DNA from 4 places in the Martinezella sp. CNPSo 3795 genome. Region 4 is predicted to be linked to each of the others. Evidence: riboswitches for the same ligand, from Rfam matches in the RefSeq annotation. Region 4 holds a riboswitch; each other region holds the start of a gene.

Region 1 (5,470 bases), on a different contig from region 4:
TGCACGCGCGCTCCTATTCCTCGATCTTTTCGACGCTCTGCCTGACGCCCGATGTCGATGATGCCTATCGCTGGTCGGAGGAGAACGAATTCCTACAGAAGAAGTCTACGCTGATCATCGAGCAATATGCCTCTGGCGATCCCTTGAAGAAGAAAGTCGCGAGCGTCTTCCTTGAGAGCTTCCTGTTCTATTCCGGCTTCTATCTGCCGATGTTCTGGTCGAGCCGCGCCAAGCTCACCAACACAGCCGATATGATCCGCCTCATCATCCGCGACGAAGCCGTGCATGGCTATTACATCGGCTACAAATTTCAGCGCGGGCTTGAGCGGCTTTCGGACGAGCAACGCCAGGAGATCAAGGACTTTGCCTTCGATCTTCTGCTGGAGCTTTATGACAACGAGGCTAAATATACCGAAGCGCTCTATGACGGCGTCGGGCTAACAGAAGACGTCAAGAAGTTCTTGCATTACAACGCCAACAAGGCGCTGATGAACCTCGGCTACGAGGCGCTCTTCCCCGCCGAAGCCTGCAAGGTCAACCCGGCCATCCTCTCGGCGTTGTCGCCGAATGCGGATGAGAACCACGACTTCTTTTCTGGCTCGGGCTCGTCCTATGTGATCGGCAAGGCGGTCGCCACAGAGGATGAGGATTGGAATTTCTGAGCAGCGCTTTAAGTCCGCCATCCAGTCGAAGGTTGCATCGATCAAGCAAATTGAGGCGGGATATTTCGATTTACCGATGAATCGGCGGATCCAGGACAAGGGAGACTATGGTCCTCTTGGCCCGTTTTCGCGATATAGCGTGACCGGCCACACAAGGGTGAGCGGCCGGTCGCACGTTTCAATGAATGGCCAAACGACCCGACGCGCGTGATGTCGGAACAATGCGCTCGACGACTGCGCCGAACACAAGGCCTAATGTGCCCCACATCAGTATCTGAGCAACCATCGACGCGACGCGGAACTTCCAGAGCAAATCGGCCGGGAAGCCTTCCGGAACTTCATTGATCCCTGGCAGAAGCTGTCCAGCGAGAAAGACAACCGCAAAGTAAACGGCGGTTACGATAAACGTCGCATTCCAGGCTCCCCAACGAGCTATCAAGCCGCTGCGAAGTTTTGCTGCGAAGATCATGCTGATGACGGAGATCAGGATCATGCCGAAGTAAAGTTCGGTTCGAGGAGCGATCGTTTCAGGATTGCCGATCGATGGCGGATTTGCCGGATACTTGATATTCGGCACGAGATAGACCGAAATGAAACCCGTCAGGGCAACCAGGGCGGCAGAAACCCGTGGGGAGGCCGTGCCACCAAAGCGTCCGTAGGAAAACGCGAAGGTCAGTGCGAACAATCCGCCGAAAGCCGTGCAGTAGACCATGACGCCCGTCAATAGGCCCCAACTGGCCTGCATCGGTCGGCTGACGAGTTCCGGCTCTTCAGATGGCATGGCCATGCCCTTAGCCATCTCTTCTTTCGCCTTTGCCTCATCCATCTGCGATTCAAAAGCGATCGCACGGTCTACCTGCGGTTCTCCGTAGAGCTTCAAAAAGCCAAAACTGATAAGTCCGGCGATGATGCCGACAAGCATCCCGCGAACGAGTAAATCTCTTACCATTTAAAGGTCCCTCTTAGTGGCAGGGAAAACCGAGCAGATGGCGACCGTCATGCACCCATTCATGGACATACATGCCATGGATGATTGACGTTGCGCCTTCTTCGGCGCCGACAAAGTAAATCGCCAGCAGGCAGAGAAGGCCAGCAAAAATTGCCCACGGGACAATATCCCGCAATGGTATGGGAAGAGCAGGTGAAACGGTTGGTGCGAAAGCAGCGCTTGTCATGGTGAACTCCTGGGGATTGCGCGTCCTGGGTTGGTACATGCCTATTCAGGTTGAGGGTCTGGCTCGCGATACAGCCCCATAGGGCCGCATCTCTTACAGTGGCGCGACCGCGCCGGATTTTCACCGGCTTCCTCGACCTTGAAGATGCAAGACCACCATGAGACCAAGGCTGGCGGAGTGTCAATATCGGCAGCTTAAGAAGGGCGCTTGTAGTATTGGGCAGAGACGCTGTACGCCATTGATTTTCTAATTTTGCGCGCGTCCGCATTGCCGCGTCGGATTGGATTTTTGCCGGAAGCTGCGATATAAATCGTCATCGACGTTTCATCGGGTGACTCGAGATGATCAACCGCCGCCAGTTTCCGCTACGTGCCTCCGCGCCGGCCTTTGCAGCTGCCTGGGTACTGATCATCGCCGGTGCCAGTGTCGCCCTCAGCACGGTTTTTGCCTGCATCACGCCTTTTGTGGCATTGGCTACTGTCTCAGTAATCATGCTGCCGCGCCGGATGGCTTTCACTGCTGTGCTGCTCGCCTGGTTAGCCAACCAGATGGTTGGGTATTTTATTCTTGGCTATCCGCGTAATTGGGACAGCTATGCATGGGGCATCGCCATCGGCTTCGCAGCCCTGGCGGCGTTCCTGGCAGCCACGCTTGTCGCGCGGGTCAAATCTGCAGCTTCCTCGCTTGGGCTGCGGCTTTCGCTGCCGCACTGGTCGCTTACGAAGGCATCCTTTTTGCCGCCACGGCATTTCTTCCTTCTGGAGACGGTGCCTTTTCCTTATCCATCATCGCAAAGGTCGTGCTGATCAATCTAGTGGCTGCCGCCGGCTTGGTGTGCTTGAACGGCGTTGCGGCGATTGCCCGCATTCTCGTCGTCAGGCCGGTGTTACATTTGGCGCGCTAGCAAGCCGCGAACATCTATCGTTTGATTTCTCCCGGCGGTGCTTGCGCCCGGCCAACCGGAAATGCGGCTCCTGCCACTTGATCGAGCGGAATAATGTTCCATTGATCGGCACGGCCAACGGCATTCCTCTTAGAGCGCAGGATTTCGCACTAATCTTGTTCTGTCCCCAAGAAGTCTGATCGGCCGCGTTCGCGCGGAGTGAACGGGTTTCACCCTTTAAGGAAGATCGAGAGCTCCCGAGCCACCGTTTCCGGATCCTCCCGCTGTGGGAAGTGCCCGACGTTCTGAAGGACAATCCGGTCGAAGGGACCGGAAAACTTCTTGTGCAGATCTTCTGACAATTCCGGCGGATTGACACCGTCATCCATGCCCTGAAAATAAACCGTGGGGAGAGAAAGGGATCGCGTCTCCCTGATACGGTCTTCGAGCCAGACGCTTTGCGGATCGGGCTCGGCTTCGCCCCACCTAACTCTGTAGCTGTGGAGGGTAATGGCTACCCAGTCCGGATTGTCGAAGGATTTCGATACGGCGGCGAACGTCTCCTCGTCGAACCAGCCGTCGGGGCTCCAGTTTTCCCATTGAAGCCGCGCGAAGCCGTGCGGATCCTTCTTGATTGCGTCGGCGCCGCGCTTCGTTGCCATGAACCAATGATACCAATAGCGCTGCGCCTGCCGGAAGGGCGGCATCTTCAGTCCGCCCATGCGCGGTAGCGAGGAAAGAAGCGCCATCCTATCGACCCGGTCCGGCCATCCAATGGCAAGAGCTTCGGCGATATTCGAGCCCCAGTCGTGACCGACGACGGAGAACCTCTCGATGCCGAGACCGTCCATGAGGGCGATCGCATCCATTGCGAGAACCGCGCCGTTCGCGGTGCGCAACGCCTTGTCGTTCCGGAAAACGGTTCCGCCGAAGCCGCGAAGGTAAGGCGCAATGAGGCGAAGGTTTCGGTCCTGCAGGTTTGACGACACAGCCTTCCAAGTGGAGGCGTCGTCGGGCCATCCATGCAACAGGAGAACGGGATAGCCGCCGCGTGCTCCGGATTCGTCGAACGCAATCTGCAGGTCGCGAATGTCGAGGTGCGGCATGACGATACTCCTGGTTCGACTAAGCAACACATAGGGCCGGCGCTTGGTTCCGGTGAATGGAACATTACAGCGCCACCTTGGTTGATGCCCTGGGCGGTGACGCCCGCACGTCGAAGGCCGCAGCCATGAAATTCCAGCACCGATTTCCGATCAGCCGACGATCCGTACTTGCGGAAGCAAGCGCGACGCTCGCGGCGCCGGTCTTTTCAAGCGTCGTCTGGTCGATTTCGAACATGCAGGAGGACACGCAAATGGACGATCCCACAACGAAGTACCCGAAGCCGCCGTTCCAGAAGCAGAGCCAGCCGTTTCCCGGCCTTGCCGGCAAGATGAACCCCAAGCCGGATCATGGCGAGATATCCTATAAGGGCTCCGGCCGTCTCGCTGGGCGCAAGGCGCTGATCACCGGAGGCGATTCCGGAATGGGACGCGCCGCAGCCATCGCCTATGCCCGCGAGGGCGCAGACGTCGCCATCAACTATCTGCCCGACGAGGAGCCCGATGCGAAGGAAGTCATCGCCCTCATCGAGAAGGAAGGCCGAAAGGGCGTGGCGTTGCCCGGTGATCTCCGTGACGCCGCCTTCTGTGAAAAACTGGTCGACGATGCGGTCAAGGCGCTGGGCGGTCTCGACATCCTCGTGAACAACGCCGGGCGACAACAGCAGGCTAAGTCGATTGACGACATCACCTACGAGGCCTTCGACGCGACGATGAAGACTAACATCTATGCGACGTTTCTTCTGACGAAGGCTGCCCTCAAACACATGAAGCCAGGTGCGACGATCATTCAGACGGCGTCGGAGCAGGCCTACGACCCGTCGGAGAACCTCGTCGATTACGCGATGACCAAGGCGGCAATGATGAACTTCACCAAGTCGATGGCGAAGCAACTCGGTCCGAAGGGCATTCGCGTTAACGGCGTCGCGCCCGGTCCGATCTGGACGCCGCTTCAGGTCAGCGGCGGAGCGACGATGGAAAAGCTCGAAAAGTTCGGCGGCGACACACCGATGGGCCGTCCCGGTCAGCCCGCGGAACTTGCATCGATCTACGTGCAGCTCGCAGACCCCCAGGCGAGCTACGCCACGGGACAGGTTTACGGCGCGGCGGGCGGCGGCGGCCAGCCGTAAACTCACCTGCTTCACCGAAACGCCGATCGATGCGTGGCCGTCTACGACACCGAGGAATGACGGTGGTCGGTGGGGCTCCCGACCTTCACTTCATTCGTAACTACCAGCCGTCCACCGACGCATGCGAAGCCGAACCCTCGTCATCCTTCGTCTACAGACCTGGCGTTACCATCACGCCCACGGCGGCGAGAGCGAATACCGGTTTCGATACGGCCAAGGGAGCAGCCCTGATCGGCGCTCGTCTCGCCGATGCCGTCGCCTGTGGGGTGCTGTTTCTCGCCAATCCCGACCTCGTCGCGCGGTTCGCAGATGACAACGAGCATTTCAACAGACCCGATCCGTCGACCAAGGAACGTCTCGCTCCATGATAAGCCAATCCACGTGGTCCACCGCACTTTCTCATCAACCTAGCTGTCGCGCTTGGCCGCCCATATCAACAAGGCATCAAGTGCCGGGCACAGATCTTGGCCCCAACTGGTCAGGCTGTATTCGACCTTGGGCGGAACCTGATGGTGGA
Region 2 (5,470 bases), on a different contig from region 4:
AGTGGCGGGCACATCGCCGTTCTTGGCCTCGATGATTGTCGGCTTGCGGGCGGTGCGCGAGGCTACTTCGGCGCGGACGCGGCCGAGACCATCAGTGTCGATCAGATCGGTCTTGTTGAGCACGATCAGATCGGCGCAGGTCAGCTGATCCTCGAACAGTTCCTCGATCGGGCTTTCGTGATCAAGCGAGTCGTCCTCGACGCGAGCAGCCTCTACGGCGTCGTGATCGTCGGCGAAACGGCCGGCGGCAACAGCCGCGCTGTCGACCACCGTGATGACGCCGTCGACGGTGACATGGGTGCGAATGTCAGGCCAGTTGAAGGCGGCAACCAGCGGCTGCGGCAGGGCAAGGCCTGATGTTTCGATGACGATATGATCCGGGCGCGCATCGCGCTCCAGAAGCTTCGTCATCGTCGGGATGAAGTCGTCGGCGACGGTGCAGCAGATGCAGCCATTGGTCAGCTCGATGATGTCATCTTCCGTGCAGTTCTCCGCACCGCAGCCCTTCAGCACGTCGCCATCAACGCCGAGGTCGCCGAACTCGTTGATGATCAGCGCGATCTTCTTGCCGCCGGCATTCTGCAGGAGGTTGCGGATCATCGTCGTCTTGCCGGCTCCCAGGAAGCCAGTGATGACGGTGGCGGGAATCTTTTCCTGGTTCATATGGATCAGCCCTTCATTTTCAGCGGCAAGCCCGCTGCGATAAAATAAACTTCGGCACTCGCCGCCGCGACCATCTGGTGCAGGCGGCCGGCATGATCGCGAAATTCGCGCGCCATGCGATTTTCTGGTACGATTCCCAAGCCCACCTCGTTGGAGACGAGAACGAGCCTTGATCGCGCAGTCGGCAGAAATGCAGTGAGAGCGGCAAATTCTGCCGCCATATCCCGCTCGGCCATCATCAGATTGGTCACCCAGAGCGTCAGGCAGTCGATAAGCACCGCCCGCCCCTCCGCGTCGATAGCGGCAAGCTGCCCGACGAGATCCATAGGCTCCTCATGCGTCTGCCATAGATCGCCGCGATCGGCACGATGCTTGGCGATGCGCTCGCGCATCTCGTCATCCCACGCCCGCCCTGTCGCCACATAGTGACATTCGAGGCCGGTATCCGACACCAGCGATTCTGCAAACCTGGATTTGCCGGAGCGCGCGCCGCCAAGAACGAAGACCGCTTGGGAAATCGAAGACGACATGCGTTATGCCCGCTCTCGAGCAAAAGCGAGGGTCGGCAGCACGTCGCTGGAACCGGGAAACAGGCGCCTACACGCCGAAAACTCGTCTTGCGCCATGACAACCTCCGTGCTGGCAGCGGAACTCGCGTCCCAAAACAGGCTCTGCGCCCGGCACGCATGGCAGGTCTCCTGGCTCGCGGATGAGGCGACGCGACGGGGGCGGACCGAAACCGGTCGCCCCCGATCGTGCGCCAGCGGATCTTTCTCACCTTCCCGGCAATGCATCATGAAAAGGCGGACGATTCGTAGAATAAGAGGCGTCCAGCCCCGGTTAATCATGATGCCACACCAGTGGCTTTTTCGATTTGCGCCTGCCTCGCCCCCGTTCGCCCCATGCGAACCATCGACGAAATAGACTTCAAACCGAACGAAAGACCCTGACCGCTCTACAGTCGCGGGGTCGGCTGTGATGAGAACGCCCGGATTGGGTCCGCCCCTTCACATTCCCTTTTCATCCCATGCGGCAGATCGCCGCTCAGGAACCATTCGTTATGCCGCAATGATTAGGCTTTCACTGAGTTCAAGTCAATCAAGGGCATGGATGCGACCTGCGCCATCCTGATTGCGAATTCGGTTGAAAATTCCCATAAAACCAGCGGCTTTTTTGCCGTATTTCTTTGATGTTAGGAGTTTATAGAAGGTAAGCCCTCACATTCGAGCAAAACGTATCGTCCGCTTCCAATGCTGCAGAAATTCCAACCGCGACGTCTCGGCGTCTTCTCGGTCCTATTCGATCTCGGTCGCTTCAGGGCATTGCTGCGCCGTGGCGAGCTGGGACTTGTTTTTGCCGGCGCGCTGGTGGGAATAGCGTCCGGCTGTGCCGTCACCGCGATGAGCTATATCTCGCGCAAGCTTCACAGCGTCATCTACGGTATAACCGACTACGAACGCTTGAGTTCGGCAGCAATGGCGATTCCCGACAAATCGGTGTTGTTCATCGCACCGATCGCAGGCGGCATCATTCTCGGCATATTGCTCTACATATTGTCGCGCACGCGCAAGAAGCCGATGGTCGACCCGATCGAAGCCAATGCGCTGCATGGCGGCCGGATGTCGCTTACCGACAGCATCATCGTCGCCGTGCAGAACCTGATCTCGAATGGATTCGGCGCGTCCGTCGGGCTTGAAGCGGGTTACACGCAGCTCGCGGCCGGCATTGCCTCCAAATTCGGCTATAAGATGCAGATGCGCCGCGCAGACCTGCGCATGCTCGTCGGCTGCGGTGCTGCGGGTGCTATTGCCGCAGCATTCAATGCGCCGCTCACCGGTGCCTTCTATGCCTTTGAGCTCATCATCGGCAGCTATTCGATCCTGACGCTAACCCCTGTCGTCGTCTCGGCACTGATATCGACGATGATTGCAAGACTGCTTGCCGGCGATGACTTCGCCATCGATATCGATCATTTCGGGGCGATCGTTCCGGCGGATTATCTTCCAGCCATCCTGCTTGGTGCCTTCTGCGCCGGTATCGGCATCCTGATCATGCAGGGCGTCGCCTGGGTCGAAGAATTGGCACGCAAGAGTTCCATCGCGCCGCCTTTCCGGCCCGCGCTCGGCGGGCTCGTCGTCGGAACACTGGCGCTGATTTCGCCGCAGGTCCTGTCTGCCGGGCATGGCGCGCTGCATCTCAATCTGTCTACGGACGTGACGCTGGGCGCCTTGCTGGGTCTATTCCTACTGAAATCGCTCGCCTCCGCAATATCGATCGGCTCCGGCTTCAGAGGCGGCCTCTTCTTCGCTTCGCTGTTCATGGGCGCGCTGCTCGGCAAGATCTTCGCTTATTGTGCACCCTATTTCGATCATGCCACGCTGACGCCGGTCGTCTATGCCGTCGTCGGCATGAGCTCGCTGGCCGTTGCCATCATCGGCGGCCCGCTGACCATGACCTTCCTGGCGCTTGAAATCACCGGGGACTTTCCGATCACTGCCCTGGTGCTGGCCGCCGTCATCACCTCGTCGCTGGTGGTGCGCACGACCTTCGGCTACTCCTTCGCCACATGGCGCTTCCATTTGCGCGGCGAGAGCATCCGCAGCGCCCACGATGTCGGCTGGATCCGCAATCTGACGGTCGCCCGCATGATGCGCCCCGACGTGCACACGGGCAGCATCGACATGAGCATCGAGGAATTCCGCAAGAATTTTCCGATCGGCTCGGCGCAGCGCGTCATCCTGATCGACAAGAACGAGAAATATTCCGGAATGGTTCTCGTGCCCGACGTCTATGCGAGCCCGATCGAAAAGGACGACGAGGAGCACGGCCTTTCCGATTTCATCCGGCTGCGTAACGAATTCCTGCAGCCGCAAATGAACGCCAAGCAGGCAGCCGCGATGTTCGACCAGACGAAGAGCGAAGCGCTCGTTGTGGTCAACGATTTGATCGAGCGTAAGGTCATCGGTCTGCTGACGGAGAGCTATACGCTGCGCCGCTACAGCGAAGAACTCGACCGCCGGCGGCGGGAAGTGTCGGGGGAACTTTAGGCGACCAGACCGTCGAGCCAGGCGGGATCGAGTACACTTTCCAGCTCTGCCGCAACTTCGTCCAGCGCCGCATCGACGCTGGCGCGATAGTTCATGCGCTCGCCGGAAAGACCGAAGCTTGCCAGCAGCTTCGCCCGGTAAGCATCGCTGCCGAAAAGACCATGCAGGTAAGTGCCCATAACACGGCCATCCGGCGATATGGCTCCATCGGGCCGCCCGTCGATCAAGGTCGATGGCCGCTCGCAGTCCGGACCCCGCGTCACGCCAAGATGGATTTCATAGCCCGATAGCGGCACATCATATTCCTTGGAAACGGCAGTGCTATTCCGTACCGTCTTTTCCGGAGCCATTTCCGTCTCGATATCCAAAAGACCCAATCCGGGCGTCTCGGTCACCGATCCCTCGATACCGAGCGGATCGTAAACGGTATGGCCGAGCATCTGATAGCCGCCGCAAATACCGATGACGCGACCGCCGCGGCGCACATGGGCAGCAATATCGCGATCCCACCCATGCTCACGCAGATCGAGGAGGTCACCGATCGTAGACTTCGAGCCAGGTAGCACCACAAGCCCTGCATCGGCGGGCAAACGCTCTCCAGCGCGAACGAAAACCAGATCGACATCGGGCTCGGCTCGCAGCGGGTCAAGATCGTCGAAATTGGCAATCCGCGACAGCACCGGCACGGCGACCTTGAGCGCGCCGGAGGAGCCACGAGCAAGCCGCTCCAGCACAACGGAATCCTCCGCCGGCAGACGCGCCGCCGCCTTCAGCCACGGCACGACGCCATGGCATTGCCAGCCAGTGAAGCCGCCGATGGCCTCTATGCCCTCACCGAACAAGGAGACATCGCCACGGAACTTGTTGATCAGATAGCCACGGATCATCCGCCGGTCTTCCTCCGGCAATATATGATACGTGCCGACCAGTGACGCGATCACGCCGCCGCGATCTATGTCGCCGACCAGCACGACGGGGACATTGGCGCGTGTCGCAAAGCCCATATTGGCGATATCGCCGCGTCGAAGATTGATCTCGGCAGGAGAACCCGCTCCCTCGACGACAACGAGATCGGTTCCTGCCCGCATCGTGGCGAAGCTTTCGAGTACGGCACCGAGCAGCTGCGGCTTCAGCGCCTGATAGTCCCTGCCCTTGGCATGGCCCCAAACCTTGCCCTGCACGATGATCTGGCTGCCGGTTTCCGATTGCGGCTTCAACAGCACCGGATTCATGTGAACCGATGATGGCACCCGCGCCGCAAGCGACTGCAGCCATTGGGCGCGCCCGATCTCGCCGCCATCCTCCGCAACGGCGGCATTGTTGGACATATTCTGCGGCTTGAACGGGCGCACCCTCACGCCTCTGTTTGCGAACAGCCGACACAGACCTGCGACTAATACCGTTTTTCCGACATCGGAGCCGGTTCCCTGCAGCATGATCGCTCTTGTCATTCCCCACCACCTCGATGCGCCACAGCCACTGAAAACGCTAGATTCCGCCTTGATTCTGCCGCGATCCCGGGCCTCCGGAAAGAGCGAGCACGATACAAAAATGCACCACCCCCAAACATGCTCTGTTTGCGACATTGGATGACGATTTCATCCATTGTGAGTTACGCGGAAGAGGATTATCTCCATCGCGAAAACAAACAACGAAACCGGCCGGTCCGGGTCGGAGGATACCCCAATGCTCTTCATCTTCAACAGACAGAATTCCATCCAGATCGCCTGGAATGGCAAGCTTCCGGTTCGCCGCCCGGA
Region 3 (5,470 bases), on a different contig from region 4:
AGCGGGTCCGCACGAATTCCATCGTCGCCGTCAGCGTGGAGCGGGCAATGCCGAGATTGATGCCGGCGCCGGTGAGCTGGTTCACACTATCGATCACTGTAGGCTCAGCCAGCTTTTCTCGGTGCAGAAGAAGGGCGTCGGCATTGAGATAGACATTATGCAATATGATCGTGCCGTTTCCGGAGGTGCGCTGACCAAAGCCATCCCAGTCGTCGATGATCTGGATGCCCTCCATATCTCTGGACACGACAGCGGCGATCAGCCCCTTGCGTTTGTCGGTCGTGAATAGCGCAATCCAGTCCGAAAACAGAATGCTGGCGGAAGGCTGGCTCCGTCCGCTGAGGCGGAAGCCGAGCCCGTCCGCTGTCAGATGCCAGGGATGCTGGTCGGTGCCGCTTGCACCGGATTGGGAAAAGATGCCGCCGAAACGATCGCCGATAATGGCGCGGTCGAAAAGGGATGCCCGTTGGTCCTCGCCGCCCCCAATTCTTACCGCTTCCAGCACATGAAAATGGGTTTGCAATATCTGTGCTATGGAAGGATCTGCCTCGGCGAGGATCGCAACGACCTCGGCAAGAACGCAGTTCGAAATGTCGATACCGCCATGTTCCGAAGGAACGGAAATCCCCAGCAGGCCTGACTGCGACAGGGCTTCGACCTCGTCATAGGGCAGGATGCGATTGATATCGCGATCGCTTGCATGCTGAGCAAAACCGGCGGCGAGCGAACGTGCGATCTCGAGCGCTTCCTCTTCGCTCTGGACGCGATGGGCGGGCGGCCTGACACGTTCGTGCAACTGCGAAACAGTCCCCATTCACCACTCCTCGGCCAGCGCCAAGTCGGTTTCTCAGGCGCAGCAAATCCCTGCGATCTTAATTTCGATAGCTGGAGTGTACAACGGATTTTCCTGGCGCATTCATGTTGCGCCCTCGGGCACGATAGGCGCCGACCACGAAAATTGTAAGCGAGCGGCCCGATATAATGCGTTGAGGATGGCGGGTTGCGAACCCTCTTCTCTGGGACCAACGAATAGCGAAAGCTGCTTCATAAGCTGGTCCTAGGGCTTGGAATTGCTTTCCCTTTTTGCCGGTCGACGCAGGTGCCGGATACGAAGGGAGTGTCCGGTCGCCCGCCGTTTTCTGTACCGCAGCTTCGTCGACCCTATTCCGCCCGGACAAGAAAGCACTTGCTAGCGGAGCGTTTTCGCGCTTTCATATACGACTAAATAAGTAGACAATGGCAATAATTCTGCTGCCTGATGGCTTTTGACGAAGTAATCATATGGCGGCTGATTGCAGGCATCTGGTGTTGGATCAGAGTTGGACCTGCCTGTCGCATCTTTCATTTTGGAAGGGTCCTGATTGAAGAAGCGCGACGCGTATTGAGAACGGAAGCGGCTTTCGTGCGTTCTGTCGGCCGCAGTCCCAAGGTTGCCGAGGCCCGGATATCGGCTCTGTGTTTCCGGACCTGTGAAGTCAGCAAGCCCAAGAAAGGCATGATCGACCACCTCTCGCCCCAGGAGTTGATATGACGGTTCAGGGATTCTTTTCCGCCAGGACGAACGCGACAGCGCGGCCTTATGCGATGCCTCGCATTGCCGTGATCGGGCGCGGTTTTTCCGGCATGATGATGGCGATCGCCCTGATGAAGACGGTTCGCTTTCCCTTCCATCTGCAGCTTTTCGATCCTAATTCCACCGTCAGCGGCGGACAGGCGCTCGCCTCCGGACATAGCAGTGAAATTCTCAACAGCCGTGTTCGCGATCTTTCCGTTTCCGCGGGAGATCCCGACGACTTCAATCAATGGCTTTGCGGTAATGCGCCTTTCCGCAGCGCCGTCCCCGCCGCCATACCCGGTTTTTTGCAGATCTTCGTACCGAAGAGCATTTTCAGCGACTACGTCTATCAGCGCTTTTCGGAAGCCTTCTCGTCACGGCGGGATGTGGCGGTGCAGGTCAGCAGCGAGACGGTCTTCGGGCTTCGGCGTGTTCGGGGCGGCCGTTTCGTAGTGGAAAGCGATGGCGCCGCCAATGCGCCTTTCGACATGGTGGTGCTGGCGACAGGCTATGGCATTAGCGATCACGAATTCCAGGCCAGCGATCTCGTGACCGTGCCGACGACGGTGCGGGCGCGCCGTCTCGTGTCGCGACCGCATACGATCCTGCTCGGAAGCGGCCTGCGCGTCGTCGATCGGCTGCTGCAGATGCGTGAGAACGGCTATACGGGGCAGATCACCATTGTTTCGCGGCGAGGCTTTCTGCCGCAGAGCCACACACGCAACAATGCCGATCCGGTTTTCCCTGCCGACGAGATGCCCGGCAAGCTCAGCGAGATCGTCCGCTTCGTCCGCAAGGCTTGCGTCGAGGCGGAGGCGAACGGCCAGAGCTGGCAATCCGTCATGAACGGCTTGCGCAAGCATGCGCGCTCGCTTTGGCGATCTCTGCCAGCCGGGCAGAAGCAGCAGTTCAACCGCCATTTGCGGGCGCTTTATGACAGCCATCGCAATCGGCTTCCCGAGGCGCTGCATGTACGCCTCAATCAGGAGCTTGCCGAGGGCAATACGCTGCTGCGGCGCGGTCATTTTATCCGCCGCACGCCGACCGGGCTGGTTTTGAAGCCGGCTGGCCGGCAGGAGACCGAGCAGCTCTATGCCGACGACGTAATCGATTGTCGGTGCCAGGCGCCGGATTTGAATGCACCCTTGCTGCGTAGCCTCATCGATGCCGGTCTCGCGGTGCCGGACGAGCTTGGCCTCGGTCTCGCCGTGGACGCGACAGGCTCGCTTGAGGTCAACGGGCGTACGACAGACGGGCTTTTTGCGATTGGTCCCCTGGGACTTGGAAGTCTCCCCGACATCGATCTGGTGCCTGAGATCGTGACGCAGGCCTATGCGGCGGCAGAGAGCGTCGCGGAGCGTTTTCATCCTCAGTGCAAGGCGGTCTGACAGCCCTGCGGTTTCTTTCATTCTGGATCGCGATTGAGTGCTGCCGCATATGCATATCGCAGTTGCGGCCTCGAGCGGAGATAATGGCTTGTCATTTGTTATGTAATAACGTAACGATTGCCTACTCAGGCCGAAGCTCCAGGACAAATGAAAGCGCATATGACATCCCCGTTGCCCGCATCCGCTTTCTATGACATGAATACCGCCGATGGTGCTGCTTTCGGATCGATCCGGATGGCGGCTGAAAAGGGAACACGGTGCGGATTACCCATCAGGGGCCAAGACCGTGGCTGCCCCCGCAACTGTAAGCGGAGAGCGCGTTCGCAATATGCCACTGGCGTCAAGCCGGGAAGGCGCGAACGAGTTGTGACCCGCGAGCCAGGAGACCTGCCATCGACGATATCAACCGCAACGGACGGGGTGTTCCGATGGAAAATCAGTGGTTGGGCGAGGGCGCCGCTGCGTCCGCTGGCCCCATCTTGACTGTGCCTCCGGCGAAATCTCCGGGAGGCATCTCATGGATAATACAAAAGAGGCGACGCACCGGATCACCGTGTGCACCAACTGCCGTCATGTCGGCAAACCGTGCCGGCCGGGCCTCGAACTCCTGAAACATCTGCAGATGGCGATCTCCCAGGCTGACGCCGCACTCGCAGATGATTTCAGCCTGGAGGGCAGCGTCTGTATGGCGGGCTGCGAACGGCCGTGCACGGTCGCTTTCCAGGCCACGCCAAAGTCGACGTACCTCTTCGGTGACATCGAGGATGCGAGCGATATCGGTGCGCTCGTCTCCTTCGCGAAGCTTTATCGGGATCGCCCCGATGGGCTGACCCGCGAAAGCGAACGCCCGAGAGCGCTGGCAGGCAAGACCCTCGCGCGCATTCCCGCCGCCATCGTATCAGCCGAACGCCAGCTGGTCGTATTGCAATAGGAGCCGGGTCATGTCCGAACGAAGCGCACGACTGGAAGCAGACGGCATCAGCTGGGGTCCCCAGAAGGGAATGCCGATCATCAGTGGCATCACGCTATCAGTCGAGGCCGGCGCCCGGCTTGCGATCATCGGTCCGAATGGAGCCGGCAAGTCGACCTTGCTGCGCTGCCTCTATCGCGGCCTCAAGCCGCAGCGAGGTTCGGTGCGTCTCGACGGCATCGATCTTTGGTCCATAGGTCCGCGGGAGGCGGCGCAGCGCATCGCCGTCGTGCCGCAGGAGACGCCAGGTGATTTTCCCTTCAGCGTGCGGGACGTGGTGTTGATGGGCCGCATCCCGCACCGCAAGGGCATGGCACGCTGGAGCGATCGCGACCATGAGGTCACGACCAAGGCGCTTGCCCGTCTGGAACTGGAGTCTTTGGCACAGCGGCAATTCGCGTCGCTGTCGGGTGGTGAGAAGCAACGGACGCTGATCGCCCGCGCCTTGGCACAGGAGCCGGAACTCATCATCCTCGACGAGCCGACCAATCACCTCGACATCCGCCATCAGCTCGAGATTCTTGAGCTACTCAAGAGACTCGGCCCGACGATCATCACGACGCTGCACGATATCAATCTCGCTGCTGATTTTGCGACGCAGATCGCCGTCATGGATTGCGGGCGGCTTATGGGCCACGGCGAACCTGCCGAAGTCCTGACTGTGGAGCATGTCTCGAACGCTTTCAGGGTTGGTACGCGGCTGCATCACACCGACGGCGGCCCGCAGCGCTTTTCCTTTTCCCTTCGATAATACGATCATTGGAGTTATTCATGTTTTCTCGCATGTCCCTGTCTGCCGCGGCCTTGCTTATCGGAAGCCTGTTTGCGGGCACGACGCTCGCCGAGCCTGTCACCGTGCGCAGCTGCAATCGCGATGTGACCTTCGACAAAGCGCCGGAGCGGGCCGTTTCCAACGACGTCAACCTGACCGAGATGATGTTGGCGCTGAAGCTACAGGACCGCATGGTCGGCTATACCGGCATTTCCGGCTGGAAGACGCTGGATGAGAAGCTGCGTGACGGCGTGAGGGAACTGCCGGAGCTGTCGCCGAAATATCCGAGCAAAGAGGTGCTGCTCGGCGCCAATGCGGATTTCTTCTTTGCCGGCTGGAACTACGGCATGAAGGTCGGCGGCGAGGTAACTCCGGAAACGCTCGCCCCCTTCGGCATCAAGGTCTATGAGCTGACCGAATCTTGCATCTTCGTCATGCAGAAGAACAAGCCGACCATGGACGACATGTTCGTGGATCTCCTCAATCTCGGCAGGATCTTCCGCGTCGAGGACAGGGCGGAAGCGCTGGTCGCCGGCTATCGCAAGCAGCTTGGCGAGGTCCAGGCGAGGATCGGTCATGTCGCCAAGCCGACCAGCGTTTTCGTCTATGACTCCGGTGAGGAAAAGCCGTTCACATCGGGGCGCTACGGCATTCCGACTGCCTTGATCGAGGCTGCCGGCGGCGTCAATGTGATGGACGACGTCGAGAAGAGCTGGACTGAAGTGTCCTGGGAGCCGGTCATCGAGAAGAACCCTGAAGTGATCGTCATCGTCGATTACGGCCAG
Region 4 (5,470 bases):
CCTGGGGGAACGTCAACGTCCCACCATGATAGCAAATCGCACCAGTGCGAGCGGAGCACTGGCGCGATCGACGAGAACTGGTGCGTCGCTCAGAGGCCCAGGTCACTCAGCGACGGATGGTCATCCGGACGGCGGCCAAGGGGCCAGTGGTATTTGCGATCCGCTTCAGCGATTGGCATCTCGTTGATGCTGGCGTGCCGATGCGACATCAGTCCATCCTCGGCGAAGAGCCAGTTCTCGTTCCCGTAAGCGCGGAACCATTGCCCACCGTCGTCACGGTATTCATAGGCATAACGCACCGCGATGCGGTTGTCCGTAAAGGCCCACAGCTCCTTGATGAGCCGGTATTCGTGTTCCTTGTTCCACTTGCGCGTCAGGAAGGCCTGAGCCTCTTCTCGATTGGTCGCGAATTCGACCCGGTTACGCCAGCGTGTATCGAGCGTATAGGCCAGAGCGACCTTCGCCGCATCGCGCGTGTTCCAGCCATCTTCGGCCAGGCGAACCTTTTCGACGGCAGTTTCTCGGGTGAACGGGGGGAGTGGGGGACGTGTCATGATGTTTCCTTTCGTGATTTGAACGGTTGCGGCAAGCGCGGAGCCCGCAAGGGCCACAGCGGGGATCGCGGTAATGAAAGTGCGGCGTTGCATACGAATAGCGCGGTCAAAACGGCTTGGTCGGAAGGTACTTGCCGTCCAGCGTGATCACGGCGCGCGAGCCGCCTTCCGGATCTTCAACCTTCTCGATGTTCAGCTTGAAGTTGATGGCGCTGATGATGCCATCGCCGAATTTTTCGTGGACCAGGGCCTTCAGCGTGGTCCCATAGACCTGCACGATTTCGTAGAAGCGGTAGATGGTCGGATCGGTGGGCAGACCGTTCCCGATGCTGCCGCGGACCGGAACCGTCTGCAGCAGCGCAACGGCGTCGTCGTCGAGATCGAGCGTCTTGCCCACGGCCTTGGCAGCGTCCGCCGGTAGCGGGTGCTGGCCGAGCAGGGCGGCGGTAACGAAGGCTTCCGACAGGCCGGTGCCCTCAGTGATCTGGGCGTAGGTCAGGTCTTTCTTGAGCTTCGATGCGAGGATGACGTCCGTCAGGTCCTGGCGAGCGGTTTGTGTGGCTTGGGACTGTAGCATTGGCATTCTCTCCTTGGTTGGGATACAGGGTTCAGGCAACGCGCCTGGCTTGGTATTTGATGGCCTGGACGTCGGGATTGTCCGCAAGGGAGACGAAGGAACCCCTGCTGCCATCAAAGGCTTCGATAAGTCCGCTCGCGATGTCGTAAATCCAGCCATGCAGCGCGACGCGCCCCTCTTCTAGGGCCAGCCGCACCGACGGGTGCGTCTGGATATTGGCGAGCTGGGCGATCACGTTTTCGCGCACCATCGATGCGACCTTGGCGGGCTGATCCTGGTGCCGGCGGGCTTCGTTCACGACGCGGGCAGAGTCTGCATAGCGCAACCAACTGGCCACGGCGGGCATGTGGTCGAGGCACCTGCACGTCGCGATGGCGGTCATCGCGCCGCAGTCGGAGTGGCCACAGATCACGATGTCGGAGACCTGCAACGCCGCGACGGCGTATTCGACCGAGGCGGAAACGCCACCCGGCTCGGGGCCGTAGGACGGGACGATGTTGCCTGCGTTTCGGATGACGAAGAGGTCGCCCGGCTCGCGCTGGGTAACCAGTTCAGGCACCAGGCGGCTGTCCGAGCAGGAAATGAACAGAGCCCGCGGGTTCTGCTGATTTGCCAGATCCTTGAACAGCTTAACCCGTTCAGGAAAGGCCTCCCTCTGGAACTTCAGAAAGCCGTCAATAATGTCTTTCATCGCTGCAATCTCCGTGTCTCGATCTGTTGATATGAAGGCTACGGAAGGCATGGCATAATGTAAAAGTCTCGTTTATTATGAGGTGGATTAGATAATCTTATAGGTTTTGACATGCTCGCCCGACAGGTTCGTTATTTTCTCGCAGTCGCGGAGCATCAGAGCTTCACACGGGCCGCAGAGGCCCTGCATGTCTCGCAACCGGCGCTTTCGCAGCAGGTCAGGTTGATGGAGGAAAGCCTCGGCGTGCAATTGTTCGACCGATCGGGGCGCACGACCCGATTGACGGATTCCGGAGAGGTCTATCTGCAATACGTGCGCCGCGCATCGCAGGAGTTTCGGGAAGCCAAGCGCGCTATCCACGACGTGAGCGATCTCAGCCGTGGTACGTTGCGCGTTGCAGTGACGCCAACGTTCACGACATATCTGGTCGGCCCTCTCGTCGAGGCGTTCCACAGTCGTTACCCGAACATCTTCCTCAACGTGCGGGAGATTTCCCAGGAGCATATGGAGGAATTGCTTCTCGCTGATGAGGTCGATGTCGGAATCGCGTTTTCCGGCACACTGACACCGGACATCGATCTGGACCCCCTGCTGGTGGAGACCCTCGCCCTGGTCGTCAGCACCGGGCATCCTCTGGCGAGTGAAACGTCAATCGGACTACAGGCCCTGAGCACCGAGTCATTGGTGCTACTCAGCGCGGAGTTCGCTACGCGCGAACAGATCGATCGCTTCTGCCGCCAGCACGATATTCACCCGAAAGTACAGATAGAGGCCAACTCGATTAGTGCGGTGATCGAAATCGTCCGCAGAACGAGGCTGTCGACACTCTTGCCCGCAACAATCGCATTCGCCCATCAGGACCTGGTCGCCGTTGCGCTTGATCCCGTGCGCTTGCAGCGGACCGCTGTTCTGATGCAACGTAAGGACGCTTACCGAAGCGCGGCGGCGCTGGTCTTTGTTGGGTTGGCTAAGGAAGTGGCGGCTGAAATGGAGGGGCAGTGACAAAAATCATGGCTTGGATCTCTAAGCCATTGATGAAAGTGTACTTCTGACCTGTAAGGGCTGGCACCAGTAGAGGCTCGTAAGTTCGGCTCCTTTCAAGGCGGTCGTCCTGAGAATTGTAGGCCTGTCTGTTCGCTCTTGTTTCTAAAATGGTTTTACGGTGCGTTCGGGTCACTGTAGGGTGCACCCTTTGCCAATAAAGTCAGACATTGGCTTCGCGTTCTACCCCAATAAACCATGTACCAAGTCATATAAAGATGTCGTTATATGGTTGACGGCTGCGCTCTCGCCAAGGCATGGTGTGCCCGTCGTGGTTCTGCGGATGTCGAAATCCGGAGCTAAGAGGGAATTTGGTGACGATGTGTCATGCATCCATACCGGAGCTGCCCCCGCAACTGTAGGCGGAGAGTTGTCGTTCAACATGTCACTGAGGAAGACGCCTCGGGAAGACGAACGTCAGCGATGACCCGCAAGCCAGGAGACCTGCCGCGATAGATAACGTCCACGGGCGGGGTGTCCCGGTGTGCCGCTTTGCGCGATCGGCATGCCCTGCCGTTCGCCCTGCGTCATGCGTCCGCCCCGTCTCAACCTGATGGAAGTGCGGATGACACCGACGATCAAAACAACTGGCCAGCAAGCGCTGGCGACCAGTCTCATAGACATCGTTTTTCCCGGAGATACGAACCATCACGGAACGCTGTTTGGCGGAGCTGGCCTTGCTTTCATGGACCGCGTCGCATTCATAGCGGCCAGCCGCTTCGGACGCGTCCCCTTCGTGACGGCCTCGTGCGAGCGCATCGATTTCAAGCAGCCGGCACGTGTCGGCCACATCGTTGAATTTTCGGCGATACCGGTCAGAGCCGGACGTCGGTCTCTGACGGTCGAGGTGGAGATGTTCGCGGAGACAGTTGTAGGGCATCAGCGACATGCCTGCACTCGCGGCATCTTTAATATGGTGGCAATTCCCGAAGGCCAGGGGGCCGGCGATTTCTTCCTGCGGGAACTCCTGCCCATGGAGACGCCGCTTTCGACGGCGGGCGTCAAGATGGTGGATATCGTTTTTCCGGATCAGGCAAACAGTGTCGGGCGGATGTTCGGGGGCGAGGCCATCTCCTTCATGACGAAGGCCGCCTTCGTGGAAGCATCGCGCTACTCCGGCAAGCTGGTGGTCCTGGCATCATCCGAGCGTGTCGACTTTGCGAGACCCATTGAGATCGGGGAGATCGTCGAGGCGGAGGCACGTATCGAACGTGTGGGTCACAGCTCGATGCTTGTTGAGACAAAGCTCTGGTCGGAGAATCTGCTTACAGGCGAAAGATCCATTACCGCCACTGGATTCTTCAACATGGTGGCGGTCGGCGAAGACAGCCGGCCGATTAACATACGCGAGGCCGCCCCAGCGGTAGAACTCTCCCGAAGCGAGGACGGGTACGCTCATGCTTGACCGTCAGCATTTATCGATCCTGCTCGAAGTGGATCGCCTGGGAAGTCTGACCGCAGCCGCGGAACGGCTGAACGTGACCCAGTCCGCGCTCAGCCATACGATCCGAAAGCTCGAAGACCGCTATGGCGTGGCGATGTGGGAGAAGGACGGTCGCAATCTCCGTCTCACACAGGCCGGCCGCTACGTCGTCTCGGTGGCGCAGCGTGTCCTGCCGCAGATCGAGAGGGCCGAACATGTCCTGACGGACTATCGTCAGGGGCAGCGAGGTTCTTTGAAGATCGGTATGGAATGTCATCCATGCCATCAATGGCTGATGGGGGTTACAAAACCCTACCTCGTGGACTGGCCTCAGGTAGACCTGGAGCTGACGACCTCATTCGCAGCCGGCGGTGTGTCAGCGCTGATGGTCCACGAGATCGACATCCTGATCACTCCGGATCCGATAGAGGCACCGGGTATCCTGTATGTGCCGGTGTTCGACTATGAGCTCGTGCTCGCCGTACCGAGCGATCACAGGCTGGCGAGTAGGGACTATGCCGACCCGATGGATCTCACCCATGAAACGCTCCTGACCTACCCTGTTCCGCCGCAGAGGTTGGACGTGTTCACGCAATTCCTGGTGCCCGCCAATTGCAGTCCGCGGCACCACCGCAATATCGAGACAACCGAGATGATGCTCCAGCTGGTGGCGGCAGGCCGTGGCGTCAGCGCCATCCCGGACTGGCTGGTGCGCCAGGAGGCAGCAACGCTTGGCGTTCGCCCGGTGCGGATCGGCCGGACGGGGATCCACAAGAGCATTCATCTCGGCCTGAGACGTGGGGAAGAGGCCATCGATTTCATTGCGGGCTTTCTCACGGCGTCCAGGGGGGCGTGAGGGTCTCGCATCCCAAGCATGAGAGTCGCTCATGATTGCGTGAAATCAAATCAATTTTTCTTCGTCAAAGGCTCGGACATAAGGGATGTGCATACCAACGGCAGAATCCTGCAGTACTCACGGGTCAAAAGGCGAGAGAAGCGATGAGAGCGATGAAGGAGAAACAAAGCGACCCTTCTTTCACTTCGGATGTCACGGATGATGATGCACCGGACGCGGGATTTCGCTTCGTCCTCAAGAGTATTCCCTTCGATGAGAACTACCTTCCGGCAGCCAACACGCGCATAACGACCAATTTCGCGAACCTCGCCAGGGGAGCAGGCCGCCA

The links. A riboswitch is a leader RNA that binds a small molecule or an ion and turns the genes downstream of it on or off. The one in region 4 is predicted to bind cobalamin.
Region 1: linked by a shared signal. The riboswitch ahead of AC13QY_RS31405 (CbtB domain-containing protein) and the one ahead of AC13QY_RS30980 (acyl-CoA thioesterase) in region 4 are both predicted to bind cobalamin.
Region 2: linked by a shared signal. The riboswitch ahead of cobU (bifunctional adenosylcobinamide kinase/adenosylcobinamide-phosphate guanylyltransferase) and the one ahead of AC13QY_RS30980 (acyl-CoA thioesterase) in region 4 are both predicted to bind cobalamin.
Region 3: linked by a shared signal. The riboswitch ahead of AC13QY_RS14320 (DUF1636 family protein) and the one ahead of AC13QY_RS30980 (acyl-CoA thioesterase) in region 4 are both predicted to bind cobalamin.

Annotation. Positions count from the first base shown of each region.
Region 1 is NZ_JBXSOQ010000022.1:35,337-40,806, reverse strand. Features, by position in the region: gene nrdF (class 1b ribonucleoside-diphosphate reductase subunit beta) at 1-662, shown strand, start outside; gene AC13QY_RS31410 (CbtA family protein) at 841-1,611, opposite strand; gene AC13QY_RS31405 (CbtB domain-containing protein) at 1,625-1,837, opposite strand; cobalamin riboswitch at 1,870-1,993, opposite strand; partial or broken gene AC13QY_RS31400 (hypothetical protein) at 2,179-2,741, shown strand; gene AC13QY_RS31395 (alpha/beta fold hydrolase) at 2,951-3,826, opposite strand; gene AC13QY_RS31390 (SDR family oxidoreductase) at 4,060-4,953, shown strand; gene AC13QY_RS31385 (hypothetical protein) at 5,010-5,321, shown strand; gene AC13QY_RS31380 (winged helix-turn-helix transcriptional regulator) at 5,361-5,470, opposite strand, start outside.
Region 2 is NZ_JBXSOQ010000004.1:230,198-235,667, reverse strand. Features, by position in the region: gene cobW (cobalamin biosynthesis protein CobW) at 1-663, opposite strand, end outside; gene cobU (bifunctional adenosylcobinamide kinase/adenosylcobinamide-phosphate guanylyltransferase) at 669-1,193, opposite strand; cobalamin riboswitch at 1,335-1,734, opposite strand; gene AC13QY_RS14490 (chloride channel protein) at 1,914-3,710, shown strand; gene AC13QY_RS14485 (cobyric acid synthase) at 3,707-5,161, opposite strand; gene AC13QY_RS14480 (hypothetical protein) at 5,397-5,470, shown strand, end outside.
Region 3 is NZ_JBXSOQ010000004.1:191,542-197,011, forward strand. Features, by position in the region: gene AC13QY_RS14305 (SfnB family sulfur acquisition oxidoreductase) at 1-814, opposite strand, end outside; gene AC13QY_RS14310 (hypothetical protein) at 1,190-1,507, opposite strand; gene AC13QY_RS14315 (FAD/NAD(P)-binding protein) at 1,528-2,943, shown strand; cobalamin riboswitch at 3,136-3,352, shown strand; gene AC13QY_RS14320 (DUF1636 family protein) at 3,461-3,874, shown strand; gene AC13QY_RS14325 (ABC transporter ATP-binding protein) at 3,885-4,664, shown strand; gene AC13QY_RS14330 (ABC transporter substrate-binding protein) at 4,685-5,470, shown strand, end outside.
Region 4 is NZ_JBXSOQ010000020.1:47,996-53,465, forward strand. Features, by position in the region: gene AC13QY_RS30960 (nuclear transport factor 2 family protein) at 90-554, opposite strand; gene cynS (cyanase) at 661-1,131, opposite strand; gene AC13QY_RS30970 (carbonic anhydrase) at 1,163-1,822, opposite strand; gene cynR (transcriptional regulator CynR) at 1,934-2,824, shown strand; cobalamin riboswitch at 3,119-3,329, shown strand; gene AC13QY_RS30980 (acyl-CoA thioesterase) at 3,429-4,268, shown strand; gene AC13QY_RS30985 (LysR family transcriptional regulator) at 4,261-5,142, shown strand; gene AC13QY_RS30990 (DUF1852 domain-containing protein) at 5,178-5,470, shown strand, end outside.